Linked DNA regions of Variovorax paradoxus. The protein of the gene in region 2 interacts with the protein of the main gene of each other region in a pairwise test. Links are inferred from orthologs where the notes say so. Each region holds a gene or a part of one and is shown on either strand. Other genes may lie near its edges.

What was found. The genes of interacting proteins can lie anywhere in the genome.
Region 1: the proteins of dnaE (region 2) and QFZ42_RS12395 interact in binary tests that used the Escherichia coli proteins (3 or more experiments, as listed by UniProt). The link is inferred for Variovorax paradoxus from one-to-one orthologs.

Annotation. Positions count from the first base shown.
Region 1 is NZ_JAUSXG010000001.1:2,641,553-2,648,119, forward strand. What follows is about bases 1,232-4,165. They hold QFZ42_RS12395 (pyridoxal phosphate-dependent aminotransferase), read left to right. Parts: upstream 1,232-2,077; coding sequence 2,078-3,253; downstream 3,254-4,165. Other genes in these bases: QFZ42_RS12390 (CysB family HTH-type transcriptional regulator), read left to right, coding at 1,232-2,046; QFZ42_RS12400 (DUF3309 family protein), read left to right, coding at 3,389-3,547; hrpA (ATP-dependent RNA helicase HrpA), read right to left, coding at 3,618-4,165. Also shown: LPS export ABC transporter permease LptG, read left to right, coding at 1-647; QFZ42_RS12385 (sirohydrochlorin chelatase), read left to right, coding at 667-1,041; more of QFZ42_RS12390, read left to right, coding at 1,105-1,231; more of hrpA, read right to left, coding at 4,166-6,567. UniProt on the Escherichia coli protein: Shows aminotransferase activity with methionine and histidine as substrates, and to a lesser extent also with phenylalanine.
Region 2 is NZ_JAUSXG010000001.1:1,675,506-1,683,242, reverse strand. What follows is about bases 1,497-5,600. They hold dnaE (DNA polymerase III subunit alpha), read right to left. Parts: upstream 5,213-5,600; coding sequence 1,697-5,212; downstream 1,497-1,696. Other genes in these bases: QFZ42_RS07785 (sulfurtransferase), read left to right, coding at 5,361-5,600; QFZ42_RS07795 (cell envelope integrity protein TolA), read left to right, coding at 1,497-1,616. Outside these bases: protein TolQ, read left to right, coding at 1-239; QFZ42_RS07800 (ExbD/TolR family protein), read left to right, coding at 255-692; more of QFZ42_RS07795, read left to right, coding at 696-1,496; more of QFZ42_RS07785, read left to right, coding at 5,601-6,146; QFZ42_RS07780 (pirin family protein), read right to left, coding at 6,181-7,092; QFZ42_RS07775 (flavodoxin family protein), read right to left, coding at 7,108-7,671; QFZ42_RS07770 (DoxX family protein), read right to left, coding at 7,723-7,737. UniProt on the Escherichia coli protein: DNA polymerase III is a complex, multichain enzyme responsible for most of the replicative synthesis in bacteria. This DNA polymerase also exhibits 3' to 5' exonuclease activity. The alpha chain is the DNA polymerase catalytic subunit.

The DNA of each region.
Region 1 (6,567 bases), 970 kb from region 2 along the record:
AGAAGCGTGACAACGTGTCCTACGCCGTCAACGTGCTGTCCATCTCGCGCGATGGCTCCCTCAGGAATGCGCGCATCTTCGAGTTCGATGCCAATGGCTACGTGCGCAAGCAGCTCCTCGCGACTTCCGCGCGCATTCTGGACGACCGCTGGGTGCTGTCGGATGTCGAGTTGCAAGACTACGACACGCGCAGCGACGCTAACAAGGCTCACATCCTGACCAGCCGGGTGCCGCAGCTCGACTGGCCGACCACGCTCACGGCCGAGATGGTGTCCGTCGCACTCTTGCGGCCCGACCGCATGAGCACCATCGACCTGTTCGACTACATCAGCCACCTCGAAGCCAACGGACAGACCGCGCAGCGCTACGAGATCCAGTTCTGGCGCAAGGTCTTCTACCCGCTCTCGTGCCTCGTGATGGTGGTGCTCGCCCTGCCCTTTGCCTACCTGCACTTCCGCCAGGCCGGCATTACCACCTACGTGTTCGGCGGCGTGATGATCGGCATCAGCTTCTTCCTCTTGAACAACGTGTTCGGCTACCTCGGCAACCTGAGCAACTGGTCGCCATGGCTAACAGCGGCGGCGCCGGGGCTCATTTATTCGGTCATGTCGCTTGCCGCGTTCAGCTGGCTGGTGCTTCGAAGATAGAAGACCAGGGAAGGCCGGCATGACGACGGGAAGCACGAAGGGCATCATCCTTCTGGCCCACGGTTCGCGCGACGAGCGTTGGCGCGAACCCATCGAGGCCGTGGCCGCGCGCGTCACGGTGCTCGACCCGCAGGCCCGGGTGGTCTGCGCCTACATGGAGCTGGCCGCGCCCGACCTGCGCACCGCCGCGGCGGCCCTGATTGCGAGCGGTGCGCGGGCGCTCCGCGTCGTTCCGTTGTTTCTCGGCATGGGCAAGCACGCCCGCGAAGACCTGCCGCTGCAGCTCGACGCGCTGCGCGGAACCTGGCCGCAGGTCGAATTCCAGCTCGCCAACATCGTGGGCGAGGAGCCCGAACTGGTCGAATTGCTGGCCAGAATCGCAAGCAAATCTTGATCTCGGGGCTATTTCGATAGACTCCGAAGGCATAATGAATTCCGCAATAAGACGGAATTTGATATGAATCTGCACCAGTTCAAGTTTGTTCAGGAAGCCGTGCGGCGCAACCTGAACCTCACCGAGGCGGCCAAGGCGCTGCATACCTCGCAGCCTGGCGTGTCCAAGGCCATCATCGAACTCGAGGAAGAGCTCGGCGTCGAGATCTTCGCCCGCCATGGCAAGCGCCTGAAGCGGGTCACCGAGCCGGGCCAGCATGTCATCGCGAGCATCGAACTGATCATGCGCGAAGTCGGCAACCTCAAGCGCATCGGCGAGCAGTTCAGCGCGCAGGACAGCGGCACCCTCTCCATTGCCACCACGCACACCCAGGCGCGCTACGTGCTGCCGGTGCCCGTGGCCAGGCTGCGCGAGGCCTATCCGAAGGTCAACGTGAGCCTGCACCAGGGCTCGCCCGACCAGGTGGCACGCATGGTGATCGACGAAATTGCCGAGGTGGGCATTGCCACCGAATCGCTCGCGGACTACACCGAGCTCGTGACCCTGCCCTGCTATGAATGGCAGCACGTGCTGGTGCTCCCCAAGGACCATCCGCTGGCCGCCAAGGAGCGCATTTCGCTCGAAGACCTGGCGCTCGAACCCATCATTACCTACCACCCGTCGTTCACGGGCCGCACGCGCATCGACCACGCCTTTGCGCAGAAAAAACTCACGCCGCGCATCGCGCTCGAAGCCATCGACTCCGACGTGATCAAGACCTATGTGCGCCTGGGCCTGGGTGTGGGCATCGTGGCCGAAATGGCGGTGCGCGACGAGTCGAACGCGGACCTCGTGGTGCGCCCCATGGGCCACGTGTTCGGCCAGAACATCGCGCGCGTGGCGTTCAAGCGCAGCGCCTACCTGCGCAACTTCGTGTTCAAGTTTGCCGAGCTGCTGTCCGACCGGCTCGACCGCAACCTGATCGCGAAGGCCCTGAGCGGACATCAGCAAGACTACGATCTTTGATATTCAGCAGCCCCAGCTTTCGACCACGACCATGAGCACTGTTCTTTCCGCCCCCCGCACGCCGGAGATCGCCACCAAGCTGCCCGCCGTCGGCACCACCATCTTCACCGTGATGTCCGCACTGGCAACGGAGAAGAACGCGGTCAACCTCGGCCAGGGCTTCCCCGATTTCAAATGCGACCCGAAGCTGCTCGAAGACGTGACGGCCGCCATGGCCGCGGGCCACAACCAATACCCGCCGATGCCCGGCATTCCGGCGCTGCGCGAAGCCATTGCCGGCAAGATCGCCGCGCTCTACGGCCACAGCTACAGCGCGGCCACCGAGATCACGGTGACCGCGGGCGCCACGCAGGCCATCCTCACGGCCATTCTTGCCGTGGTACGCGCAGGCGACGAGGTGATCGTCCTGGAGCCCTGCTACGACAGCTACGTGCCCAATATCGAACTCGCAGGCGGCAGCGTGGTGCGCGTGCCGCTGGTGCCTGGCACCTTCCGGCCCGACTTCGACAAGATTGCCGCGGCGCTCTCGCCGCGCACGCGCGCCATCATCGTCAACACGCCGCACAACCCGAGCGCCACGATCTGGACCGCGGCCGAAATGCGCAAGCTCGAAGAGCTGCTGGCCCCGACCGACGTGTTCGTGATTGCCGACGAGGTGTACGAGCACATGATCTACGACGGCGCGCAGCACGAAAGCGTGGCCCGCTTCCCGGGCCTGGCGGCGCGCAGCTTCATCGTGAGCAGCTTCGGCAAGACCTATCACGTCACCGGCTGGAAGGTCGGCTTCGTTGCGGCGCCGGCGCCGCTCATGGCGGAGTTCCGCAAGGTGCACCAGTTCAACGTGTTCACCGTGAACACGCCCATGCAGCATGCGCTCGCGCAGTACATGGCCGATCCGAAGCCGTACCTCGAGCTTCCGGCCTTCTACCAGCGCAAGCGCGACCTTTTTGCCGCAGGGCTCGCCGAGAAAACCCGCTTCAAGCTGCTGCGCAGCGAGGGCAGCTATTTCCAGTGCGTCGACATCTCGGCGGTCAGCGACCTGTCCGAGGCCGACTTCTGCCTGTGGCTCACCAGCGAGATCGGCGTGGCGGCCATTCCGCTGTCGGCGTTCTACGGCAACGGCTTCGATCAGCGCGTGGTCCGTTTCTGCTTTGCCAAGAAGGACGAGACGCTGAATTCCGCGCTGGATCGCCTCGCCCGGCTCTGAACGGATCGACGCGGCTCCCAGGCCGACGCTGACGGTAGGACAGTCCTGACCGCCGAAGGAGCGGCTTTCCGGCGTGTCTTGCGCTCCCGGACACCGAGCATCAATGCTCGTAACAACAACGTCCAGGAGAAAAGCATGTCCCTCTCGTTCATTCTGCTGATCATTCTGATCCTGCTGCTGATCGGCGCGCTGCCGAGCTGGGGCTACAGCCGCAGCTGGGGCTACGGGCCAAGCGGCGGCCTGGGCCTTGTCCTGGTGATCGTGGTCATCCTGGTGCTCATGGGACGCATATGACGCTCCCGCGGATTTCCCGCACCTGAAAGGAGCCCGCGCAAGCGGGCTTCTTTTTTTGCCGCCCTGCCGCTCAGGCCTGCAGCTGGGCCCAGGCCTTGTCCAGCCGCTTGATGCTGACCGGCTGCGGCGTGCGCAGTTCCTGCGCGAAAAAGCTCACGCGAAGCTCCTCCAGCAGCCAGCGGAATTCGAGCATGCGGTCGTCCACCACGCCTTTGCGTTCCGCCGCCAGCCGCCAATAGCGTTGCTCCTGCGGCCGGAGTTCGGCCAGCTTGGCGGTATCGCGCGCGGGGTCGGCGCGCAGCTTGTCGAGCCGCAGCACGATCGCCTTGAGATAGCGCGCGAAATGCTGCAGCTGCGTCCACGGCGCATCGGCAATGAAGCGCTTGCCGACGAGGCGCTGCAACTGCTGCGCGGCATCCTGCACGGCCTCGGGGTGGATCTTCGTGTCCTTGATCTTGCGCGCGGCGGCCGCGTACTCGACCAAGATGGACGAAGCCAGGCGGGCGACCTCGTTCGCAATCAGCGTGAGCCGGCCGCGCCCTTCTTCAAGCCGGCGCTTGAAGGCGAACTCGTCGGTGGGCAAAGGCTCCTGAAGAAAGGCCCGGTCGATCGCCACGTCGATGATCTGCGTGCGCAACTCTTCGGACGTGCCCAGCGGCATGTAGGCCACCGCCATCTTCTGCAGATCGGGGATGTTCTTCTCGAGGTACTTGAGCGCGTCTTTCAGCTGCAGTGCGAACAGCCGGCGCAGGCCGGCGCGGTGCTTGGCGGCCGCCACCGCGGGTTCATCGAACACCTCGATGGTGACCGCGTCGCCCTCGTCGCGCAGCGCCGGAAAGCCGATCAGCGACTGCGATCCGCGGCGCACTTCCATCAGCTCGGGCAGTTCGCCGAAGCTCCAGTTCGTGTAGCGCTGGCCTGCGGGCAGGCTCGGCGCGGCGGCGGCTGGCGCTGCGGCGGTGCCCGTGGCTTGCACGCGCCCGTCGCTGCCGTCCGCCGGTTTTCGCTCCGCGGAAGCCTTGACGTTGAGACCCGCCAGCGCCTGGAAAGCGCCCCGCGCCTGCGCACCCAACTCTGCCTTGAGCGCGCCCAGGTTGCGTCCCATGCCGAGCTGACGGCCGTGTTCATCCACGATGCGCAGGTTCATGAACAGGTGCGGCGGCAGCATGTCGAGCTTGAAGTCGGCGCGCTTGACGTCGATGCTCGTCGCATCGCGCACGCGCTTGAGCAGCACGTCGGTCAGCGAGCCGTGGCCGAACATCTCGGGCGCCGAGAGTTCCTCGGCCAGCTTCGCGGCCGATTCGGGCAGCGGCACCAGCCGCGAGCGCGGACGCTGCGGCAGGCTCTTGAGCAGCGCCTGGATCTTGTCCTTCAGCATGCCCGTCACCAGCCATTCGCAGCGCTCCTCGCTCACCTGGTTGAGCACGAAGAGCGGCACGCTGACCGTGAGGCCGTCCTTCGCGTCGCCCGGCTCGTGCAGATAGCTCGCCGCGCAATCGACGCCGCCAAGCTTCAGCGTGGCGGGAAAGGACTGCGTGGTGATGCCCGCCGCCTGGTGGCGCATGAGCTCCTCGCGCGTCAGGAAGAGCAGGCGCGGCTGCTCCCTGGACGCATGGCGGTACCAGTTCTCGAAGGTGATGCCGCTCGCTACATCGGCGGGCAGCTGCGCGTCGTAGAACGCGAAGATCAGTTCTTCATCGACCAGCACGTCCTGCCGGCGCGCCTTGTGCTCCAGCCCTTCGACCTCGCGCACCAGCTTGCGGTTGGCCGTGAGGAAGGGGAACTTGCTTTCCCACTGTCCGGCCACCAGCGCCTCGCGAATGAAGATCTCGCGCGCCGCGACCGGATCGACCTTGGTGAAATCGACGCGGCGGCCGCTGTAGACCACGAGGCCGTAGAGCGTGGCGCGCTCCAGCGCCGAAACCTGAGCGCCCTTCTTCTCCCAGTGCGGATCGAGCAGCTGCTTCTTCAGCAGGTGGCCGGCCACCTGTTCGAGCCACTGCGGCTCGATGTTCGCAATGCCGCGGCCGAAGAGCCGCGTGGTTTCGACCAATTCGGCCGCAACGATCCAGCGGCCCGGCTTCTTCTTCAGGTGCGCGCCCGGATGCTTGTAGAACTTGATGCCGCGTGCACCGAGGTACGCCTCGTCGTCCTCGAGCTTCCAGCCCACGTTGCCGAGCAGGCCCGCGAGCATCGACAGGTGCAGCGGCTCATAGCCTGCAGGCTCCGCGTTGATGCGCCACTTGTGCTCGGTCACGACCGTGAGCAACTGCGAATGGATGTCGCGCCATTCGCGCACGCGACGAATGTTGATGAAGTTCTGGCGCAGCAGCTGCTCGTACTGGCGGTTGCTGAGCTTGTGCGTGTCGCCATGGCCGCCACGCGCATCGGCGATCCATTTCCACAGCCGCAGGTAGCCGCTGAATTCGCTCTTGTCGTCGTCGAATTTCGAATGCGCCTGGTCGGCCTGCTGCTGCGCATCCATCGGCCGGTCGCGCACGTCCTGCACGCTGAGCGCCGAGGCGATGACCAGCACTTCTTCGAGCGCGCCGCGTGTGCGAGCCTCCAGAATCATCCGGCCCACGCGCGGATCGAGCGGCAGCTTGGCGAGCTCGGCGCCGGTGGCCGTGAGCTCGTTGGCATCGTCGACCGCGCCCAGCTCGTTGAGCAGCTGGTAACCGTCGGCAATCGCGCGCGGCGAAGGCGCCTCGAGAAATGGAAACTGAGCCACGTCGCCCAGGCGCAGCGACTTCATGCGCAGGATCACACCAGCGAGCGACGACCGCAGGATTTCGGGGTCGGTAAACCGCGGCCGGCCGTCGAAATCCTTCTCGTCGTAGAGCCGGATGCAGATGCCGTTGGCCACGCGGCCGCAACGGCCCGCGCGCTGGTTGGCCGCGGCCTGGCTGATCGGCTCGACCAGCAGCTGCTCGACCTTGCTGCGGAAGCTGTAGCGCTTGACGCGCGCGGTGCCGGTGTCGATCACGTAGCGGATGCCCGGCACCGTGAGCGAGGTTTCC
Region 2 (7,737 bases):
AAGTGACGCTGGCCACCGTGGCGCCCGGCATTGCCGAAGCACTGGTGGCCACGGCCATCGGCCTGTTCGCCGCCATTCCGGCGGTGGTGGGCTACAACCGCTTCGCGCGCGAGATCGACAAGATCGCCATCGCCCTCGAAACCTACATCGAGGAGTTCTCCAACATCCTGCAGCGCAACCTTTCGGCCAACCCGGCCGCGGTGGCATCGGCAGTTTCGGCGGCTCCGGCCAACCGCTGATCGGAGTCCCAGCGCATGCCCGCCGTTTCATCCCGGGGCCGAGGCCGCCGCACGATCAACGAGATCAACATGGTCCCGTTCATCGACGTGATGCTGGTGCTGCTGATCATCTTCATGGTCACCGCGCCGCTGATCACGCCGAGCGTGATCAACCTGCCTACGGTCGACCGTGCCAACAAGCAGCCCGACAAGCCCATCGAGATCGTCATCAAGAGCGAAGACGAAGTGCAGATCAAGAAGGACCCGACCACCGGCAGCGGCGGCGTGTCGATCCCCATGACCCAGATCGGCTCCGCGGCCAAGACCGCCCAGGGCGGCGACGACCAGCGCCCCGTGGTCATCAGCGCCGACAAATCCGTCAAGTACGAAACCGTGGTGAAGGCGATGAACCAGCTCAAGCGCAGCGGCATCGAGCGCGTGGGCTTGTCCGTCACCACCACGGGCGGCAAATAAGGCATGTCGCTCGCCCTGGATCGCCCCGAGTTCGCACCACCGCCGCAGCGCGGCACGCCGCGCGCGGTGCTGCTCGCACTCGTTGCGCACGCGCTGCTGATCGCGGCGCTGACGTGGGGAGTGCGCTGGCGCAGCGACGCCGACGAAGGCGCCGTCGATGCGGAGCTGTGGTCTTCCACGGTGCAGCAGGCCGCGCCGCGCCTCTCCGCACCGCAGGCCCCGGCGCCCGCTCCCGCACCTCCGCCGCCGGCTCCCCCGCCGCCACCGCCGCCGCCGCAGGCGAGAGCCCCCGAGCCGGCACCGCCGCCGCGCGCACCGGACATCGCGCTCGAGCGCGAGAAAAAACTCAAGGAAGAAAAAGAGCAGAAAGAGCGCGAGCTCGAGCGCCAGCAACAGCAGCGCAAGAAAGAACTCGAAGCCAAGCAGCGCGCCGAAGACGAAGCCGAGCGCAAGAAGGCCCAGCAGCAAAAGCTCGCCGAAACGAAGAAGCAGCAGGAAGCCGAGGCCAAGCAGGCAGAGGCGAAAAAGGCCGAAGCGGCCGCCAAGCAGGCCGCCGCCGACCGCGCCGCAACGCTCAAGCGCATGCAGGGCCTGGCGGGCGCGAGCGGCAGCGACGATTCCAAGGGCACGGCCCTGCGTTCGTCAGGCCCGTCGAGCGGCTATGCGGGACGTATCGCCGCGGCAGTGCGGCCGAACATCACCTTCCCCGATGCCGAGACGGTCAACGGCAATCCGGCGGCCGAGTTCGAAGTGAGCCTGGCGCCGGACGGCACTATCGTCGGCGTCAAGCTGAGCAAATCGAGCGGGCTGCCAAGCTGGGACGAAGCCGCCGAACGCGGCCTGCGCAAGACAGACAAGCTGCCGCGCGACACCGACGGGCGCATCTTCCCGTCGCTGATCGTGTCGCTGCGGCCCAAGCGCTAGGAACGCCGCCGTCTTCGGGCCGTGTCCCGAAGACGAGGCGCACGGGATGCGTGAGATGCCTCACTCACTCATTCACCCCCTCATTCGTAGACGACCGAAGCTTTGCCTGCTTCGGCCTGCGCCGTCCAGCTCGCGAGCGCGGCATCGGTCGGGAAGAACTTGGCGCGCTCGCCCAGTTGCAGTTCGACCTGCGCACCGCCACGCGCCATCGAGAGCCGCACCGGCAGGCCCTGCACCAGGTCGCCGACTTCGGTCTGCTCGGTGCGCGGCGGGAAGTCTTTCACCAACCGCGCAATGTCCGGCGCCTTGCCGTTCACGGCCACGCGCAGGAACTTGCCGAAGCGGCAGCGCGCCGTGGCCAGGTCCCACACCTGCTGCACCTGGAAACGCGCCTCGAAGCCGCCGCGCGCGGGTTGCAGCCGGCCGCTCACGATCACGAGCTCGTCGTCCTTCAGCGTGTTGCGGTTGGCGTTGATCAAGGCCTCGTCGGCCGTGGCGTCGATGGCCTCGGACTTGTCGTCGAGCTTGAAGATCGCGAGCCGCCCGCGCTGGCCGTTGATCACGCGGAAATCGCTCACGATGCCCGCAATCACCTGCTGGTCGCGCGTGTCCATCAAATCGCCGATCTCGCGCTTGCAGAAGCGCCGCACCTCGTGCGAGACCTCGTCGAACAGATGGCCTGAAAGGTAGAAGCCGACGGCCGTCTTTTCGAGCGTCAGGCGCTCCTTCACGCCCCACGGCGTGGCATCGACCAGTTCGGGTTCCTGCGTGGCCGAGCCGTGCTCGCAGTCGCCGAAGATGTCGACCTGCGAGGCATTGGCCGCCGTGGCGTTCGCGAAGTCGAAGGCCCGGTCCACCGACGCGAGCAGCGCGGCGCGGTTCTGCTGGATCGCGTCGAACGCGCCCGCCTTGATAAGCGCTTCGACCGTGCGCTTGTTGATGCGCTGGCGGTCGATGCGCACGCAGAAATCGAACAGGCTCTTGAACGGCCCGCCCTCTTCCCGCGCCCGCACCACGGCCTCGACCGCGAGCTGGCCCGTGCCCTTGACGGCGCCCAGGCCGTAGCGGATCACCCGGTCGGTGACCGGCTCGAAGCGGTAGTTGCCGCGGTTCACGTCCGGCGGCTCGAAGGTGATGCCGAAATTCTTCTGGGCGTCTTCGAACAGCAGCTTGAGCTTGTCCGTGTCGTCCATTTCCACGGTCATGTTGGCGCAGAAGAACTCGGCCGTGTAATGAACCTTGAGCCAGCCCGTGTGGTACGCCAGCAGCGAGTAGGCGGCGGCGTGCGACTTGTTGAAGCCGTAGCCCGCAAACTTCTCCATCAAGTCGAAGATTTCGTCGGCCTTGTCCTGCTCGATGCCGTTCTTGGCCGCGCCCTTGCGGAAGATCTCGCGGTGCTCGGCCATTTCCTCGAGCTTTTTCTTGCCCATGGCGCGGCGCAGCAAGTCGGCGCCGCCGAGCGAGTAGCCGCCCAGGATCTGCGCGGTCTGCATCACCTGCTCCTGGTAGACCATGATCCCGTAGGTTTCCGAGAGCATTTCTTCCACCAGCGGATGCGGGTACTCCACCGGTTCGCGGCCGTGCTTGCGCGCCACGAAGCTCGGAATCAGGTCCATCGGGCCCGGACGGTACAGCGCGTTGAGCGCAATCAGGTCTTCGAGCCGCGTGGGCCGCGCGTCCTTCAGCATGCCCTGCATGCCGCGGCTTTCAAACTGGAACACCGCTTCCGTCTTGCCTTCGGAGAACAGCTTGTAGGTCTCTCGGTCGTCGAGCTTGATGTTCTCGAACGCGAAGTTCTCCTGCCCCTTGTGGCGCTTGACGATGAACTCTTTGGCAATCTCGAGGATGGTGAGCGTGGCCAGGCCCAAGAAGTCGAACTTCACGAGGCCGATGGCTTCGACGTCGTCCTTGTCGTACTGGCTCACGGCCGAGTCGCTGCCGGGCTGCTGATACAGCGGGCAGAAGTCGGTGAGCTTGCCGGGCGCGATGAGCACGCCGCCGGCGTGCATGCCGATGTTCCGCGTCATGCCTTCGAGCTTCTGCGCGAGCTCGACCAGCATGCGCACTTCTTCTTCCTTCTCGATGCGCTGCGCGAGCTGCGGCTCCATCTCGATGGCGTAGTTGTTCTTGTCGCCCTCGATCTTTTTCTCGGGCGGATACTGCAGCGTGACCGACATCCCCGGCTTGTTCGGAATCAGCTTGCTGATGCCGTCGCAGAACATGTAGCTCATGTCCAGCACCCGGCCCACGTCGCGGATGGCGGCGCGCGCGGCCATGGTGCCGAAGGTGGCGATCTGGCTCACGGCGTTGCGGCCGTACTTGTCCTTCACGTAATCGATCACGCGGTCCCGGTTGCCCTGGCAGAAGTCGATGTCGAAGTCGGGCATCGAGACGCGTTCGGGGTTCAGGAAACGTTCAAACAGCAGCTTGTATTCGAGCGGGTCGAGGTCGGTGATCTTCAGCGCGTAGGCCACCAGCGAGCCCGCACCCGAGCCCCGGCCCGGGCCCACCGGGCAGCCGTTTTCCTTGGCCCACTTGATGAAGTCGCCGACGATCAGGAAGTAGCCCGGGAACCCCATCTTCAGGATGGTGTTGATCTCGAATTCCAGCCGTTCGACATAGCGTGGCCGCTCGGCATCGCGCCTGGCCACGTCGGGGTAGAGGTGCGCAAGCCGCGCCTCCAGGCCTTCGAACGATTCCTGCCGGAAGAAGTCGTCGATCGGCATGCGAACGCCTTCGCTGATGAAGGGCGTCGGAAAGTCGGGCAGCTGCGGCTTGCCGAGCACCAGCGTCAGGTTGCAGCGCTTGGCAATCTCGACCGTGTTGGCCAGTGCGCTCGGCACGTCGGCGAACAGCGCCTGCATTTCGGCGCTCGACTTGAAATACTGCTCCTCGGTGAACTTGCGCACGCGGCGCGGGTTGCCCAGGATTTCACCCTCGGAGATGCAGACGCGCGCCTCGTGCGCCTCGTAGTCCTGGCGCTCGGCGAACTGCACCGGGTGCGTGGCCACCACCGGCAAGCGCAGCCGCGCCGCGAGCTTCACGGCGGCGATCACATGCGGCTCGTCTTCCGGGCGGCCGGCGCGCTGCAGTTCGATGTAGAAGCGGTGCGGGAACATGCCCGCGAGTTGCAGCGCCAGCTCGGCGGCGCGTTCTTCCTGCCCCTGCAGCAGCGGCGCGCCCAGCGGCCCCGCCTGCGCGCCCGACAGGGCAATCAGCCCGCCCTGCAGTTCCTCGAGCCATTCGAGCTTGCAGGCCGCTTGCGACTGGCCCCGGCCCACGTTCTGCGTCCAGGCCCGCGCCAGCAGCTCGGACAGGTGCAGATAGCCTTCCGTGTTCTGCACCAGCAGCACGATGCGGGTGAGCACGCCGGGCTCCTTGCCCAGCCCCTCGATGAAGATTTCGGCGCCGATGATGGGCTTGACGCCCTTGCTTCGCCCCTGCTTGTAGAACTTGACGGCCCCGAACAGGTTGTTCAGGTCGGTGATGGCCAGCGCGGGCTGCTGGTCGGCAGCGGCGGCCTTGACGACTTCGTCGATTCGGTTGGTACCGTCGACGACGGAAAACTCGGTGTGCAGGCGCAGGTGAACAAACATCCGCCCATTGTAGAAACCGGCACTCCACGATGTGGGTTGGCAATCCCTAAATTGAGCCCCCCGGCTTGCCACTTCGTGTGCTTCGCCACCCCCCGAGGGGGAGGCTCGGTGCCTTGGGGCGGCCCGGCGGCACCTACAATTCCGCCCCGTGCAAGAGATTTTGAATATTGCGGCCTACAAGTTCGTGGCCATCGACGACGCGCCCATGCTGCGGGAAGACCTGCGCGCCCGCGCCCAAGCCCTGGGCCTCATGGGCACCATCCTGCTGGCGCCCGAAGGCATCAACCTGTTCCTCGCGGGCGCGGCCGACGCCATCCACAGCTTCCTGACGAGCCTGCGCGCCGATGCACGCTTCGCCGACCTCGAAACCAAGGAAAGCTGGTCCGCCGCGCAACCGTTCCGCCGCATGCTGGTCAAGCTCAAGCGCGAGATCATCCGCATGGACCACCCCGCGATCCAGCCGTCGGCGGGCCGGGCTCCCGGCGTGGACGCGCCGACGCTCAAGCGCTGGCTCGACCAGGGCCACGACGACGAAGGCCGCGAGATCGCGCTGCTCGACACGCGCAACGACTTCGAGGTCGACGAAGGCACCTTCGACGGCGCAATCGACTGGCGCATCACGAAGTTCACCGAGTTCCCGCCCGCACTGAAAGCGCACCGCGCCGATTTCGCGGGCAAGACGGTAGTGAGCTTCTGCACCGGCGGTATCCGCTGCGAAAAAGCCGCCATCCTGATGCGCGAGGAAGGCATCGAGCACGTGCTGCAGCTCGAAGGCGGCATCCTGAAATATTTCGAAGAAGTCGGCGGTGCGCACTACCACGGCGACTGTTTCGTGTTCGACGGCCGGCGCGCGCTGGCGCCCGACCTGAGCGCACGCGCGGCCGATGCCAGCGCACGCGCTTCCGAAGATCCGGATCTGGAACGAAAGAACTGAAGGCCGCAACGGGGCCTTCTTCGCTGCGGGCTCGTCAGATGGGCGTGCTGCCGACGTCGGGCTCGCGCACGCCGAAGGGCTTGCCCGGCAGCGGAATGAACTCCGTCTCGCCCGGCACATGGCCCATGCGCTGTGCGGCCCAGTCGGAGCCGGCTTCGAGAATGCGCTCGCGCCGGCTCGAAACAAAATTCCAGGTGATGTAGCGCGGCCCGTCGAGCGGCTCGCCGCCGATCACCATCAGGCGCACCGCGGTGGCTGAACTCAGCACCGCGCCTTGGCCGTCCGGCAGAACAACCATGGTGTGCAGTGGAATGGTTTCGCCGTTGATGACGGCATCGGCATCGACGGCATAGACAGCCAGTTCGGGCGCCAGCGCGGGCAGTTCGAAGCGGCCGCCCGCGGGCAGCGCGATGTCCAGGTAGAGCGTCTGCGACAGCGTCTTCACCGGCGAGCGTCGACCGAACGCCTCGCCCACCAGCACACGCACCGCGGCACCCTGCTCCACCAGCTCGGGAATGGCACTCGCCGGCGTGTGCTCGAAACTCGGCTCGGCCTCTTCATGCGCCTGCGGCAATGCGGCCCAGAGCTGCAGGCCGTGGTTCACGTAGGTGTCGGCCTTGAGCCGCTCGGGCTTGCGCTCGGAGTGCACGATGCCACGGCCCGCCGTCATCCAGTTGATGGCGCCGGGCAAGATTTCCTGCACGCTGCCGAGGCTGTCGCGATGCATCATCGCGCCGTCGAAAAGATAGGTGACCGTGGAAAGACCGATGTGCGGATGCGGCCGCACGTCGTGCTCGGCGCCGGGCTGCTCGGTGGCCGGGCCAAAGTGGTCGAAAAAGACAAAAGGCCCGACCGAGCGGCGCTTCGCGGCCGGCAGCAGGCGCCGTACCTTGAAGCCGCCGCCGAGGTCCTTGTCGGCGGGGTGCAGCGATAGAAGGGAGTCCATGCGCCGCATCATGCCTCAGGCCTTGCCGGTCACCCAGCGAGCCGCGGCCTTGGCCACGCGCTCGCCGAAGAGGCGCGCGGTGTCCAGGTCGCCCTGCGGCATTTCCGCCGGCGACGAGTCCGAGGGCGACTGCGCCATGGCGCCGCTGAACGAAGCCACGTAGTTGATGTCGTTGCGCTGCGCGGCCTTGGTGTTGCTCGGCATGATCGCGGTACCGACCCAGACGCCGCCCTGCTGCATTGCCAGCGTGAACAGGTAGTGCAGCGTCGACAGCTTGTCGCCGTTCATCGATGCGCTGTTGGTGAAGCCCGCGAACATCTTGTCCTTCCAGGCCTGCGTGAACCAGGGCTTGGACGACGCGTCCGCGAACTTCTTGAACTGCCAGCTCACGCTGCCCATGTAGGTCGGCGAACCCATGATGATGGCGTCGGCCGCGTTCAACGTCTCCCAGCCTCCGGCCGGAAGGTTGCCGTCCGCGTCGATCTGGACCAGCTCGGCGTTGGCGCCTTCCGCCACGGCCTGGGCCATGCGTTGCGTGTGGCCGTAGCCCGAATGAAAAACGACTGCGATCTTGGACATGAAGTTACTTTGTGTTGGAGTTGAAAAAATCAGGGGAGCAGGCGCAACCGATCAGCGCTTGTCGAT